Regions from separate parts of the Lactobacillus sp. IBH004 genome, predicted to be linked through region 2. Evidence: predicted binding sites of a transcription regulator. Region 2 holds the regulator's gene; the other holds the start of a gene.

Region 1 (7,899 bases), 800 kb from region 2:
TTTTCGCAAATTGCTGGAGCAAAGTCTTTGCGTTATTGCAAATTAAATTATATATGTTATCTTTATTTTAGATATTTGTTCAATAATAGTTTTTAATACTGGGAGGGAAAATTGAATTTTAATCATAGCGAGTTTATCAATGTTAATACACAAGCTAATACTGTTGACCTAAAGGAAGAGCCCATTCTTCGTGTGATAAAAGCTAAAAAACTCGCAAAGCCTGATGAAAATACATTTACTAAATTAGCTAATTGTAATTTTCATAATGGTATCATAGAGGTGCAAGTTTTAAGTCGACTATTGCCGGATGCTCCAGACTATGCACGTGGCTTTATTGGAATTGCTTTTCGAATTAATAAAGATAATTCGGCTTTTGAATCTTTCTATATCAGACCCACAAATGGTCATACAAAAGATCCAATAAGAAAGCGCCATGCTGTTCAATACTTTTCGTATCCACATCATACTTTTAAATACTTTCGCGATAATAAGATTACTAAATATGAAAATTCAGCAGATATCGGGCTCAATCAATGGATCACCATCAAAGCAGAAATAAAAGATGAAACTGGAAAGTTTTACTTAAATAACAACAGCAACCCTATTTTAAAGGTCTCGAGCCTTAAACATGGTTCAAAAGCCCAAGGTAGTGTCGGCCTTTTTGTTGATATTGGTACTGAAGGCTTCTTTAAGAATCTAAAAATTATTTCGACAGATTAAAAGATTCTGGTGAATAACAAAGTCTAAATTGGATACTAAAGCAGTCTGACCTGTGGTATAATTTTGATACATGACGATTGGTCTCTGACCTATTTGAGTTTGGTAAATAAATAATATCAATACCGAGCAGAATGTATATGAAAAAAGCACTGAGTCGTAAAATGATATGACCCCCAAATTTATGAGTCATATCAAAACTCAATGCTTTTTTGTTGGTTTGGGAAGAGATAATTTTTTCCCAGACTCTTATGTTCCCGATATTTAAACTTATTCTACTGTTTGGACCCAACCCTCTGGGCCTTTTTTATTACCATACTGAATATCAACTAATTCATTATAAAGCTTAGTCGTTACCGGTCCAGTTTCTGTTTCACTGTAGATAACGTGCTTCTCACCCTTATAGGTAATTGAACCTACGGGTGAAATTACAGCAGCTGTACCCATAGCACCAGCTTCTTTCATGTTGAACGCTTCTTCCAAAGTGATTTGACGTTCAACCGGGTTTAGGCCTTGCCACTTAGCGACTTCCAAAAGTGAGCGCTTAGTAATAGAAACCAAAATCGATTGTGATTTTGGTGTGACAAATTGACCTTCTTGGGTAATGCCGTAGAAGTTAGCACCACCAAATTCATCAATATATTTATGTTCACGTGGATCCAAGTAAAGACAATCGGCAAAGCCGTTCTTGTGTGCTTCAACGGACGGAAGCAAGCTGCTGGCATAGTTACCTGATGTCTTTGCTTGACCAGTACCGGCATATGCGGCACGGTCGTATTCACTAACAATGTAATCTGCAGGGTTCAATCCTTTAATATATGCGCCAACTGGAACCGCAAAAATGCGGAAGGTATATTCGCTGGCTGCTTCAACACCTAAAACTTTTGATGTTCCCACCATAAGTGGCCGTAAATACAGGGTCGCACCACTGTCATATGGTGGTACAAACTCTTCGTTAGCCTTAACAACTTGCTTTACTGCAGCAACAAACCTATCTTCAGGGAAAGGCGGCATGGCTAACCGCTTTGCTGAAAGGGTAAAGCGGTGTGCATTTTGATCAGGTCTAAACAGGTTGATTTTACCGTCTTTTCTACGATAGGCCTTTAAGCCCTCAAAAATTTCCTGACCATAGTGCAGGACTTCTGCACCTTCAGAAAATGTCATGGTTGAATCTTCAGTCAGTTTCCCTTCCTGCCATTCACCATCTTTATGTTTTGCCTCATAGCGATAAGGCAGATCTCGATACTTAAATCCCAGATTTTTCCAATCTAGGTCTTCTACTCGTTGTTTCATTTGAACTGTCCCCTATAAAAAACTACATAAGCTAAAAATTTCTCTTTAGCTTTTAATATTAATTTAATTGTTAACTAATTTAAACTAAATTCTTTTTATTGTCAATAGTAAAACTTCTCTATTGTCCAATAAAATAATTTGAACTTCTAATAATAAAACAAAAGCAAAATTTTGTATGTGCATCTAGTTTCACGTGAAACGAATATATTTAAAAAAAGAGCCATCCCTTCATTGCAATATGACTCCCCAATTTATCTTAATTTCAGGGTTTACATCACTTTCATAGGATGACTCTCGTTTTTAAAATTAGTCTTGTTTTGCACTATCTTTAGTTTCAGTATCAGTTTTTGCCGAAATGTCCAAAATTGCGGCATCATTTAGGTAAACATGTTTATCATCTGCTGTAAACTTAACTGTTTTAGTGTCAGGTTTTTTCATTAATAACTTGGCAATTGGCGTTTCTAAATCTTGTTCAACGACTCTACGTAGAGGTCTTGCACCAAATTTCTTATCATAACCCTTATCTGCTAAGTAGGTTTTAGCTTCATCAGAGACTTCAACCTTAACACCTTTTTTAGCCAAAACATGTGCCATTTTATTCAAATAGATATCAATAATCTTATTCATATCATCTTTGGTCAATGAATTAAACGGAACAATAGCATCAAGTCTATTCAAAAATTCTGGTCTGAAGTAGGCCTCAAGAGCTTTAATCAGCTTATCATGATCAACTTTGCCGTCTTTTAATAATTGGTCAGAGTAGCCTGCATTAGAAGTCATGATTAAAATTGTGTCCTTAAAGGAAACTGTTCTGCCCTGAGCATCAGTTAAGCGCCCATCGTCCATGATCTGAAGCAAAGCATTGAATACTTGTGGATTAGCTTTTTCAATTTCATCAAACAAAATCAAACTGTATGGTTGATGACGAACTTTTTCAGTTAATTGGCCGCCTTCACCATAACCAACATAGCCCGGTGCCGAACCGATCAATTTATTAACTGCCATCTGATCTTGATATTCAGACATATCCAGTCTAATAAGATGATTTTCACCACCAAATAGCTGAATAGCTAATTGTTTAGCTAATTCCGTCTTACCTACACCAGTAGGTCCAGTTAGCAAGAACGTACCAGTGGGACGATCATTGTCTTTGAAAACTTGTTTACGGGCAATCGCATCTGTAATGATGTCAACAGCATTATCCTGATCAATAACTACTTTCTTTAATTTCTCAGCCAAGTCAAGGTTCTTTTGTCCTGCACTTGCATGTAATTCACTCATTGGAATCTTAGTCTTAGCTTCGATTAAAGCGTAGATATCTTCATCAGTAACATGTGGAGTGGCAGCGTCATCCACGTGATTAGCCTTATCACGCAAGTCTTCGACTTGTTTTTTCAACTCGTTTGCTCTACTATAATCTTCTTTTTTGACAGCTGCTTCTTTCTCACTTTCAAGCTTTTTAATCCGTTTCTTTAAAGTTGCTTCATCGCTGGGAATTGTATCAAGACCCTTTTTAGCACCTGCCTCATCCATTAAGTCAATGGCCTTGTCAGGTAAATAACGTCCCTGAATATAACGTTGTGACAATTCAACTGCGAGTTTCAAAGCACTGTCATTATATTTTACGTGATGGAAAGACTCATATTTATCCTTTAATCCTTCCAAGATTTTAACGGTAACGTCTGCTGATGGTTCCGGAACTTGTACTGGTTGGAACCGACGTGCGAGTGCCGCATCATTTTCAATTCTGCGATACTCACTTGTAGTCGTTGCACCAATTAAGTTTAAATCACCACTAGCTAAAGCCGGTTTTAAAATATTAGCGGCATCACCGTTATTATTCTCAGAATCAGTAGAACCGGCTCCAACTATATTATGCAATTCATCAATGAACAAGATAATATTCGGATTCTTTTTTGCTTCGTCAATCACTTTCTTAAGGCGCTCTTCAAAACTGCCACGCAAGCTTGATCCGGCAACCATATCATTAATATTAATTGCGATAATATGCTTGTCCTTCATTTTATCAGGAACATCGCCTGCAGCAATCTTTTGTGCCAAGCCTTCTACAATAGCTGTTTTACCAACCCCGGCAGGTCCAATTAACACAGGATTATTCTTCTTGCGCCGACTTAAAATTTCAATTACTTCTTGAATTTGTTCGTCACGCCCAATTACAGGATCGTACTTATTCTTCTTAGCTTGTTCAACCAGATCAACACCAATTGGCTTTTGACCTTGTTTTTGTCTCACTTGTCCACTTTGATTCAAATCTTGTGGAGAAATATTCATACTACTGGAGTAGTGAATAGGAATAGCACCACCGTTGTCGTTAGTATTGTTAAAGAATGAATTGTTTAGTTCGTTAAATAAATCGTCAAAATCGTTATCAAAATATGCCATATGCAAACACCCCTTTGATAGGTTATAAATTTGTGATTAGCACTCGATCGGTTCGACTGCTAATTACTTACATATAATATTATAGCAGGTTATCCACAGAAGGCAAAAATTATGATTGCTTTTTCCACAATTTTCCCGTTTTTTCCACAAAAGAAAAAAGTCTTGCTATAAAAGCACTAATGCTTCTTTTAAGACTTTTCACTGCTATTTTTGATACAATTTAAATTGTTTTCGTAAATATTTACCAGTTAAACTATTAGATTTTTGCGAAATATCCACAGGAGTGCCACTTGCAATAATTTTCCCACCTTGCAGCCCACCTTTTGGTCCCATATCAATCATATAATCACTGTTAGCCATAATATCTAAATCGTGTGTGATTGTAATAATAGTTCCTTTTTGCTCAAGTAATTTTTGAAAAACATGCAAAAGGGTTCTGACATCTTGTGGATGTAAGCCAACGGTCGGTTCATCAAAAACAAATAGTGTCCCTTTTTGTCTTTGATGGATATGACTGGTTAGTTTCAAGCGTTGTGCTTCTCCTCCTGATAAAGCTGGAGTAGATTCTCCCAAGTGCAAATATCCTAGACCCATATCATGCAAAGTTGTAATTGTTTTATTGATTTTTGGTTCATTTTTAAAAAGTTCTTTGTCTAGCGCATCATCAACGGAATAATCTAAGACATCCGCAATACTTAAGTTATGCCATTTTACTTGTAAAACAGCTTGGTTAAAACGGTGACCGCCACATACAGAGCACGTTTCAACCATATCTGGTAGATATTGGATGTCAAGTGAAATTACACCGGTTCCGTTACATGCCGGACAGGCACCCTCTTTGTTATTGTAAGAAAAATGAGACGCACGGTATTTTAATTTTTTTGCTAATGGCTGCTTGGCAAAGAGTTTACGCAAATTATCCATAATATCAGTATAAGTTGCAACAGTCGAACGTTGATTTTTACCAACAGGTGTAGAGTCAACACTAATTACATTTTTAATAGCATCATTTTTTAAATTTTTTACCCAATCAGGACCATTTTTAAGATTTTTTTGTGCTTTAAGTGCAGGAATGAGGGAATCGAGAATTAGGGTAGTCTTACCAGCGCCAGAAAAGCCGGTAACGGAAGTTAAGCGATTGAGTGGAATTTGCGCGTGAATATTCTTTAAATTAAAACGTTCAGTAACATCAAATTCAACCTTACCGTGTTTAAAAATTTGGTCAGTTTTGGCCCTGTGACGAACTAGGAGTGGTGCCTTACCAGTTAAGTAAGGACCAATTAGAGACTGTTCACTTTGCTCAATCTCACTAGGTATTCCCTGGGAAATAATCTCACCACCCCGGCTGCCTGAACCAGGACCAATTTCAATTACCCAATCGGCTGCCTTAATGATTGCAGTTTCATGATCAACTACAACTAAAGAGTTTCCTTGATTAACCAGTTCATGAAATATATCAATCAGTCCAGCCACATTATCAGGGTGCAAACCAACAGATGGTTCATCTAAAACGTAAAGCACCCCAGTGGTTTCCGTACGCAAAGTTCTACCAAGCTGAATTCGTTGCAGTTCCCCCGTAGACAGACTGGCAGCCTGTCTATCTAAACTCAGATAGTCTAAGCCTAATTTTAGCAGGGGCTTGACTTGATGCATCAATTCACCAGTTAAATTTTCCGCCAATTCCTGCATATCTTGCGGCAGGGAAGCTAAAATCTCACTCATATAGTGGCTCAGTTCACCCAAAGTTAATTGTTCAGCTGCTACAATACTTTTTCCAGCAACTAACTGCTGCCAGCGACTTGGATCAATGCGATAGCCTTGGCAGCGGGGACAGGTACTGAATTTATAAAAGGAGTTAATTCTTTGCAGTCCGCGTTCAGACTTAGTAGTTTTGCGTGAATTAGCTACCGCATTATAAGCATTCTCATATAGCGCATCTAGATGATATACGCGACCAGTTGAAGTTGGCAAATCAATCGGGACTTTCCGCTCTTTTCCATGAAGTACAATTTCTTTTTCTTTAGCATTCAGCTCTTTATATGGAATATCGGTCCGTACCCCTAGTTCCCGGGCAATACGCCACATCCAATTTCGTCCGGGAATTTGCCAAGTTGCCACTGCTCCATTTTCAAGAGATAAATTCTCATCTGCAATGATTTTGCTATCATCAATTTCTTCAACAGTTCCCAGTCCTTGGCATTTTTGACACGCACCATCAGAATTAAACGCAAAGTCTTCTGCACTAAAAGCATAAAATTGTCTCCCACATGTAGGACAAGTTAATCGTCCCATAGCTGCCCCCGTTAGATCCATGGCTTCAGCTATTTTAATCGTTGCTGGTACTCGGTGACCGTTGGGGCATACAGGTGAACCTAAACGGGAAAAAATCAACCGTAAGATGTTAAAAACTTCTGTAATTGTACCTACCGTGGAACGAACTCCGGGCACAGCAGGCCTTTGCCTTAGAGCTAAAGCTGAAGGAATATGTTTTACTTCGTCAACCTGTGCACGACCAACTTGACTAATACGTCTTCTGGTATAAGCTGCCAAGGAATCAAGATAACGTCTTGCACCCTCTGAGTACAAGATTCCCATCGCTAAGCTTGATTTGCCAGATCCGCTTAACCCCGATATCGCTACAAATTTATGCAGGGGAATATCAACGTTGATGTTTTTTAAGTTATTAACTTTACCACCAATTACTTCAATTTTGGTCGGCTGCTTTTGATATTTCATTAGTGATTGCCCCTTCTTTTAGCCGGCTTTAACGGCTTTTCTGGCTTCTTTAATAAGTACTGTCTTATGGCCTGAATTACTTGCTTGTTCTGCGGCAAATCAGAATGATCTGCCTTTTCACCCGTAACTGTTATTGCAGTATAGTTTTTTACTTGATTTTGAAAAATAAATTTACCTGCAGCTACACTTGATTCAGGTACAATACCATCAGATTCGTAATTTTTGCCACCAGAAAGAGAATAAACCTTTAAATAGGTTGGCAGTGCTGAACGTTTTTTAATAAAATCAGCCAGCATTTGCGTTCTATTATTAATATTATTTTCAGTAAAATTATATGGCGTACCTAAAGTCATTAATTTCTTGATTTTGATATCATTTGAATACTCAGAATAATAGTGCTCCAGCCAGTAAGTCCAAATCAAACCGCCGTTAGAATGACCAAACGCCTTAAAATTATTGAACTTATAATTTTGGATTAACGATTCAAATGCAACATTTAGCCACTTAGCTTGTTTTTTAATATTGGAATAGCCGTCTTTATTGTTATCAAAACCAATAATAATAAAGGGCTCCAAGTCATTTTTACCTATAGAGCCAGTGTAAGTCAATTTTGCTTCACGTGAAACTCTAATTTTTATTACACTATGTCTGTTAAGTGTCGTTTTATTAAGTTCATCAATTAACTGGTTAAAGCGCTCGGTGGTAGCACTTGAACCCGGGACCATAATTACAGGCGAGAGAAGCGATTTA
Region 2 (7,899 bases):
AAGTCAAACCTGAGTAATTAACAGGGAGGAAAGCATGAAACACAGAATTGGTCGTGTTGAAGGAGAAATCCTCCGTGAATTAACGAAAATTTTGCGCAAAAATATTCGTGATCCACGTGTTAATGACGTTACTATTACAGCAGTTGAATGCACTAATGATCTCTCGTATGCTACTGTTTACTACAGTATTCTTTCAGAAGATGCTAAAAAGGAAGAAGAGGCTGCAGCTGGTTTAAATAAGGCAAAGGGCATGATGCGGCATTTGTTGGGTCAGGTCTTAACTGTCTACAAAGTTCCTGAATTAATATTTAAACGAGATAATTCAGTTAAATACGGTAGCAAAATTGATCGGTTAATTGCTGAAGTTAAAAAGCAGGATGAAAATCGAAATAATTAATAAAAGCGCTGTTAGGCGCTTTTTTCATGGTTAAGGTACGGGAAAAATGTTAAATGGTATATTGGTGATAGACAAAGAAAAAGGCATGACGAGTGCTGATGTTGTCTATCAATTACGCAAAGTCTTGCACATTAAGAAAATAGGTCATGCTGGTACTCTTGATCCTGATGTTACAGGTGTTTTACCAGTCGCAATAGGACAAGCTACTAAACTAATTGAGTTAATGCATACTCAAAATAAAAGATATATCGGCCAGGGAATACTTGGTTTTGCCACCGATAGTTGCGATATTAGCGGCAAAATAACAGCTAACAAAAAGATCACGAATAAAGTCAAATCAACTGAGATAAAAGATGCAATGCAAGAATTTGTGGGACAAATTGAACAGGTGCCGCCGATCTATTCTGCTGTGAGGGTTAACGGTAGGCATTTATATGAATATGCACGAGCTGGTATTGAGGTAGAACGACCTAAAAGGCAAGTTAAAATTTTTGCTTATAATCTTGTAAATGAACCTATCTTTGATAAAGAAAAAGGTCAAGAAATGTTTGACTTTGAAATCGAATGTAGTAAGGGAACCTACGTTCGTTCTTTAATAAATGATTTAGGTACCCAACTGAAAATACCAGCGGTAATGAAAAGTTTGCGCCGCACATCTAGTTCAGGTTTTGATATTAGTCAGTCTGTAAAACTTTCTGAAATTACCGAAGATCCTAAATTAATTGATCAAATTATTCAACCAATTGATTCTTTTTTTAGAAATTACGTGCAAATAGATCTTGATGATAAATTATGGTCTAAAGTTAAAAATGGTGCAGCTATTTCTTTGAAAACGAATGCAAAAAAGATGGCATTACGTTACAATAATAAAGTTAAGGCAATCTATCGCAAAGATGGTACCATTTATCGCCCTTATTTAATGCTTTTACAAAATGAATAGGTGAATGAAGGTTTTATTATGGAAATTATCCATTTAACATACCCTTTTAAGGAAAACATAATTCCCCAAAATATAATTCTTGCTTTAGGTTTCTTCGATGGGGTTCATCGCGGACATCAAGAATTAATCAAAATCGCAAAAGAAAAAGCAAAGCAAAGACATTTACCACTAGTAGTAATGACGTTTGATCGTCATCCAAAAGAAGTTTATCAAAATAAAAAAGTTACATACATTGATACTCTTCCAGAAAAAGCATACAAGATGCAGAAACTTAAAGTTGACTATTTGTTGGTGATGCACTTTAATGAAGCTTTTAGTAAACTAACTGCACAGGAATTTGTTGATAATATTATAGTAAAATTACATGCCGACACTGTAGTTGCTGGCTTTGATTACACATATGGCCCTAAAGACACGGCTAATATGAAAAATTTCCCTAAGTTTGCTCAGGGAAGGTTCAATATAATTAATGTCCCTAAGCAGTCTTATGATGGTCAAAAAATTGGTTCTACGGAAATCAAGAAAGCGATAACTAGTGGAAATATGGAATTAGCCGCTAAGTTGTTAGGCTTTCCCTATGTTATGTCAGGCTATGTAGGTCACGGTTTGCGCAATGGGCATAAACTAGGTTTTCCCACAGCTAATTTGGTTTGGAGTGAAGACAAGGCTGTTCCTAAAATTGGCGTATATGCGACTAAAACCAAGATTTGTGGTAAGTGGTATGACTCAATGACAAGTGTAGGCTATAATGTGACTATCAATCAGGGGAAAAAGCTTTATATTGAGTCAAACTTATTTGGCTTTGATCAGGAAGCCTATGATGAGGAAATGGTAATTAAATGGTATAAGTATACCCGTGGTGAAATTAAATTTGCCAATTTAAAAGAGCTAACACAACAAATGAGTCAAGACGAGGCTGAAATTAAAAATTATTTTGCTGCGATGAATTAATTAATGATACTAAAAAAATGATTGACGTTTTTTAAGAAAAAAGTTAGCACTCAACTTGACATTCTGCTAAAAGCTAGTATCATATAAATTGTTAGCACCTAATCAGATTGAGTGCTAAAAGTGAGGGCGATATTTATGTTGACCGAACGTCAAGAATTAATTTTAAAAACAATTATCAATGATTTTACGCAGACACATGATCCTGTTGGGTCCAAAACTGTTATGAATCAACTGCCTATTAAGGTTTCAAGTGCTACTATTCGTAACGAAATGGCTGTTTTAGAAGATAAGGGTTTGATTGAAAAAACTCATTTGTCTAGTGGTCGCGTGCCTTCAACTGAAGGCTACCGCTATTATCTTGACAATTTAGTTGAACCTTTACAAATTTCATCTTCTGTATACAAGCGAATCATTAGTCAGCTTGATCAACCATTTCATCAGGTTAACGATATCGTACAGGCAGCTGTCAAAATTTTATCGGATCTAACCAATTACACAGCATTTGCGGAAGGTCCTGAAAATAGTGAATTAACTATTACTGGTTTTCGTATCGTGCCATTGTTTAACAGACAGATTATGGCTGTCTTAGGAACTAGTGACGGTGACGTTCATGACCAGGTTTATACTTTACCTTATAATGTTAATGGTGATGAAATTGAACAGGCTGTGCGCATGATTAACGATCAGCTGGTGGGCAAAACTTTAGATCAAGTTACTCCAGACTATCTTAAAAAGACTTTGGGCAATAAACTTAAAGTTGCTCATGTCTCTGAACTGATTAATTTGGTCGAGGATGTTATTAACGATGCTGCCAGTGAGCAAACCTATGTTGATGGTCAGATTAACCTGCTTAACAACATTTCTCTGGACGATATTTCAAACTTAAGATCGCTCTATGAAATGATTGAGCATAATGATTTGATTTCCAGTATTTTGGACAATAGGCAAAATTTGAAAAGCGACAGGTATCCCGTTCGAGTTAGTTTAGGATCCGAATTATCAAATGATTTGTTAAAGGATTACAGTCTGCTTACGGCAGAGTACAGCGTTGGCTCTCATGGAAAGGGCATAATTGCTTTACTTGGCCCTGATAATATGCCGTATTCTCAGGTGATTGGATTACTCGAGTATTTCAGAAACGAACTATCTAAAAAATTACTTGATTATTATGGTAGATTCAAATAAAGGAGGTTAGCCGTGAGTAAAGAAGAAAATAATAGTAAAAACTCAAAAAAAGAGCCAAAAAAAGATGAGCATAAAAAGTCAAAGACAGAAGTAGAAAATTCTAAGACTAAGGCTAACGAAGAAAAGAAACCAGAGTCTTTGGAAAGTAAATTGCAGCGTAATTTGACTCAATTGCAAAAAGAAAAAGACGATCTGGAAGATAAGTTTTTGCGCAGTCAAGCTGAGATGCAAAATATGCAAAATCGCTACAATAAAGAAAGAGCGCAGCTTATCAAATATGAGTCTCAATCCTTAGCTAAAGATGTTTTGCCAGCGATGGATAATTTAGAAAGAGCTTTAGCTACTAAAGTCGATGACGAAGCATCAAAACAGCTTAAAAAAGGTGTACAGATGACACTTGATTCACTGGTTAAAGCTATGAAAGATCACGGTATCAGTGAAATTATAGCTGAAGGTGTCAAATTTGATCCCAATTTACACCAAGCTGTTCAAACCGTTGCAGCTGAAAATGATGATCAAAAAGATCATGTTGTACGAGTTTTACAAAAGGGATACTTGTACAAAGATCGTACTTTAAGACCGGCTATGGTTGTTGTAGCACAATAATTGAAAGGAAGCATATCAATGTCAAAAGTTATCGGAATTGACCTCGGAACTACTAACTCAGCAGTTGCCGTTTTGGAGGGTAAAGAACCCAAAATTATTACTAACCCAGAAGGAAATCGCACTACCCCTTCAGTAGTTGCCTTTAAAGATGGAGAAATCCAAGTTGGTGAAGTTGCCAAAAGACAAGCAATTACCAATCCCAATACTATTTCTTCTATTAAACGTCACATGGGCGAAACTGATTACAAGGTCAAAATTGGTGATAAAGCATATACACCACAGGAAATTTCAGCAATGATCTTGCAGTATATCAAGAAATTCTCTGAAGATTATTTGGGCGAGAAAGTAACCGATGCTGTTATTACCGTACCTGCATACTTTAATGACGCTCAGCGTCAAGCTACCAAAGATGCTGGTAAAATAGCTGGTTTAGATGTTAAGAGAATCATTAACGAACCTACTGCATCTTCCCTTGCATATGGTCTTGACAAAGATGCTGAAGACGAAAAAGTTTTAGTTTACGACCTTGGTGGTGGTACTTTTGATGTTTCCGTTTTGCAATTAGGTGACGGTGTGTTCCAAGTTCTTTCAACTAATGGTGATACCCATCTTGGTGGTGATGATTTTGATAACAAGATTATTGATTGGTTGATTAAGAACTTTAAAGATGAAAATGGTGTTGACCTTTCTAAAGATAAAATGGCTTTACAAAGGTTAAAGGATGCTGCCGAAAAGGCGAAGAAAGATTTGTCTGGTGTTTCAGCAACCCATATTTCATTGCCATTTATCTCTGCAGGTGAATCTGGCCCATTGCACCTTGAAGCCGATTTAACTCGGGCAAAATTCGATGAATTAACTTCTGACTTAGTTGAAAAGACTAAGATCCCATTTGATAATGCTTTAAAAGACGCTGATTTAACAGTTAATGACATTGACAAAGTCATTTTAAATGGTGGTTCTACCCGAATTCCTGCTGTACAGGATGCCGTTAAGAAGTGGGCCGGTAAAGAGCCTGATCACTCAATTAACCCAGACGAAGCTGTTGCTTTAGGTGCTGCTATTCAAGGTGGTGTCATTTCAGGTGACGTTAAGGATGTTGTCTTACTTGATGTAACCCCATTATCACTTGGAATTGAAACAATGGGTGGTGTATTTACCAAACTTATTGAAAAGAATACAACTATTCCAACTTCAAAGAGCCAGATTTTCTCAACTGCTGCTGATAATCAACCAGCTGTTGATGTGCACGTTTTGCAAGGTGAACGCCCAATGGCTGCCGATGATAAGACTTTAGGACGGTTTGAATTAACTGATATTCCTGCAGCCCCTCGTGGTGTACCACAAATTCAAGTTACTTTTGATATTGACAAGAACGGTATCGTTAATGTTTCTGCTAAGGATATGGGAACTGGTAAAGAACAAAAGATTACTATCAAGAGTTCATCCGGCTTATCTGATGAAGAAATTAAGAAGATGCAAAAAGAAGCTGAAGAACATGCGGAAGAGGATAAGAAGAAGAAAGAAGAAGTCGACTTACGTAATGAAGTTGATCAATTAATCTTCTCCACTGAAAAGACCTTGAAAGATGTCAAAGGCAAAGTCTCTGATGATGATACTAAGAAAGTTCAAGATGCACTTGATGCTTTAAAGAAAGCTCAAAAAGACAACAATTTGGATGAAATGAAAGCTAAGAAGGATGAATTATCCAAGGTTGCACAAGACTTAGCAGTCAAATTGTACCAAGCTAATGGTGGAGCTCAAGGTGCACAAGGACAAGCTGGACCTCAAGCCGGACCACAAAATCCTGGTTCACAAGATGGTAATAATGGTTCTGCAGGTGAAGGTGAATTTCATAAGGTAGACCCAGATAAGTAAAGGGTTTATAATTGAATAAATTAGAAAAGAACTGCCAGGAAAAGTAGTTCTTTTCTTTTGTAAGGTTAAGGAGCTTATAGATGGCACAAGAAGATTATTATGAAGTGCTGGGAGTAGATCGCAATGCCAGTGACAAAGAAATTACCTCTGCTTATCGCAAACTTGCCAAGAAGTATCACCCTGATTTAAACCATGAGCCTGGTGCTGAGGAAAAATATAAAAAGGTTAACGAAGCCTATGAAGTATTACATGACAAGCAAAAAAGAGCCCAATATGATCAATTTGGTTCAGCTGGAGTCAATGGTCAAGGAGGTTTTGGCGGTGCTGGTCAAGGATACAGTGACTTTGGGGGCTTCGGTGATTTTGGCGATATATTTAATGATTTCTTCGGTGGTGCCACTGGTGAGAGTCAACATCATGTAAATCCCACGGCGCCAACTCGCGGTGAAGACTTAGATTATACGTTGTCTATTGATTTTATGGATGCAATTACGGGTAAGAAAACACAAGTTTCCTATACTCGGAGTGAAACCTGCCCAACTTGTGGGGGCAATGGTGCTGAAAAAGGCACACATCCGATAATTTGTGATAAATGTAATGGCTCAGGTTATATGACTATTACTCAAAAATCCCTGATAGGTATGATACGACAGCAAGCTGTTTGTGACAAATGCCATGGAAAAGGTGTAATTATTGAACATCCATGTCAAACTTGTCATGGTAATGGCGTAATTGACGGTAAGAATACCATTGAAGTTAATATTCCTGCTGGAATAGATAATGGCCAGCAATTGCGTTATGAAGGTCAAGGCGAAGCTGGTAAAAATGGTGGTCCTTACGGTGATTTGTACATCAATTATCGGATTAAACCATCAAAGGAATTTGAGCGTAAAGGTACAACTATTTATACGACCGTTCCAATTTCATTTGCCCAGGCAACGTTAGGCGATGAGATTAATGTTAAAACTGTACACGGCGAAAAGAAGCTAAAAATTCCTGCAGGTACTCAACCAAATAAGAAGTTTACCATCCACGGACAAGGTGTTCCGTATTTGCGTGGCAACGGTAATGGTGACCAGATTACTACCGTTCAAGTTCAAATTCCAAAATCAATTAATGAGAAGCAAAAACAGGCTCTAGTTGATTTTGTCAAAGCAGGTGGAGGGTCAATAACGCCGCAAGAAAAAGGATTTTTTGAAAGGCTAAAAGAAAAATTGCAGTGATAATTACGTTATCATAACTTCACTGATTAGATCTTTTTGATTAAAATAGAAGAAAAATTGCAATGTTAGAATGTCCTAAGGGTTATAAATATTGGAATAAAAATGATACCGGGATAACTATATCGGCGGATGCACCTCAATGGGCAAAAAAAGAATTTCATAAATATATGAAACTTTTTGCAAAAAATGGAAAACCTGATAAACACGGTATAGTCAAGTATTATTAACATTTTGGCAATTTGAACAAGAGCTGATTCCTAAAATATCAAGGAATTAGCTCTTTAATTTTGGCATGTTTCTTAATTCGTTTTATACAGTCTGTTGAATTTGCTATAATAATAAAGATAGAGTAAAGGGTGCAAATTATTTATGGACATAACAAAATTACAAGATTATCAAAAACATATTCGCAACTTTTCCATTGTTGCTCATATTGATCATGGAAAATCAACGATTGCGGACCGTATTTTAGAGTTGACCGATACAGTATCTGAACGCCAATTAAAAAATCAGATGTTAGACGATATGCCGCTTGAGCGCCAACGCGGTATTACCATTAAGATGAACTCGGTTGAAATTAAATATCATGCTCAAGATGGCGAAGACTACATTTTTCATCTAATTGATACACCAGGACACGTGGATTTTTCATACGAAGTTTCACGTTCTTTAGCTGCGTGTGAAGGTGCGCTCTTAGTAGTCGACGCTTCGCAAGGCGTACA

What was found. The regulator HrcA, encoded in region 2, represses chaperone genes, less so after heat shock. The targets are predictions, from matches to a motif close to TTAGCACTCNNNNNNNNNGAGTGCTAA.
Region 1: LDX54_RS09310 (ATP-dependent Clp protease ATP-binding subunit) is a predicted target of HrcA. The motif match lies at 4,450-4,476, and genes of this name have one in related genera.

The regions. Positions count from the first base shown of each region.
Region 1 is NZ_CP110217.2:1,901,078-1,908,976, forward strand. Features, by position in the region: gene LDX54_RS09295 (TetR/AcrR family transcriptional regulator) at 1-46, shown strand, start outside; gene LDX54_RS09300 (hypothetical protein) at 112-720, shown strand; gene LDX54_RS09305 (branched-chain amino acid aminotransferase) at 988-2,010, opposite strand; gene LDX54_RS09310 (ATP-dependent Clp protease ATP-binding subunit) at 2,317-4,413, opposite strand; gene LDX54_RS09315 (AAA family ATPase) at 4,618-7,149, opposite strand; gene LDX54_RS09320 (alpha/beta hydrolase) at 7,149-7,899, opposite strand, start outside.
Region 2 is NZ_CP110217.2:1,097,075-1,104,973, reverse strand. Features, by position in the region: gene infB (translation initiation factor IF-2) at 1-17, shown strand, start outside; gene LDX54_RS05555 (ribosome-binding factor A) at 35-397, shown strand; gene truB (tRNA pseudouridine(55) synthase TruB) at 444-1,337, shown strand; gene ribF (riboflavin biosynthesis protein RibF) at 1,356-2,288, shown strand; gene hrcA (heat-inducible transcriptional repressor HrcA) at 2,424-3,473, shown strand; gene grpE (nucleotide exchange factor GrpE) at 3,486-4,079, shown strand; gene dnaK (molecular chaperone DnaK) at 4,098-5,954, shown strand; gene dnaJ (molecular chaperone DnaJ) at 6,035-7,177, shown strand; gene lepA (translation elongation factor 4) at 7,547-7,899, shown strand, end outside.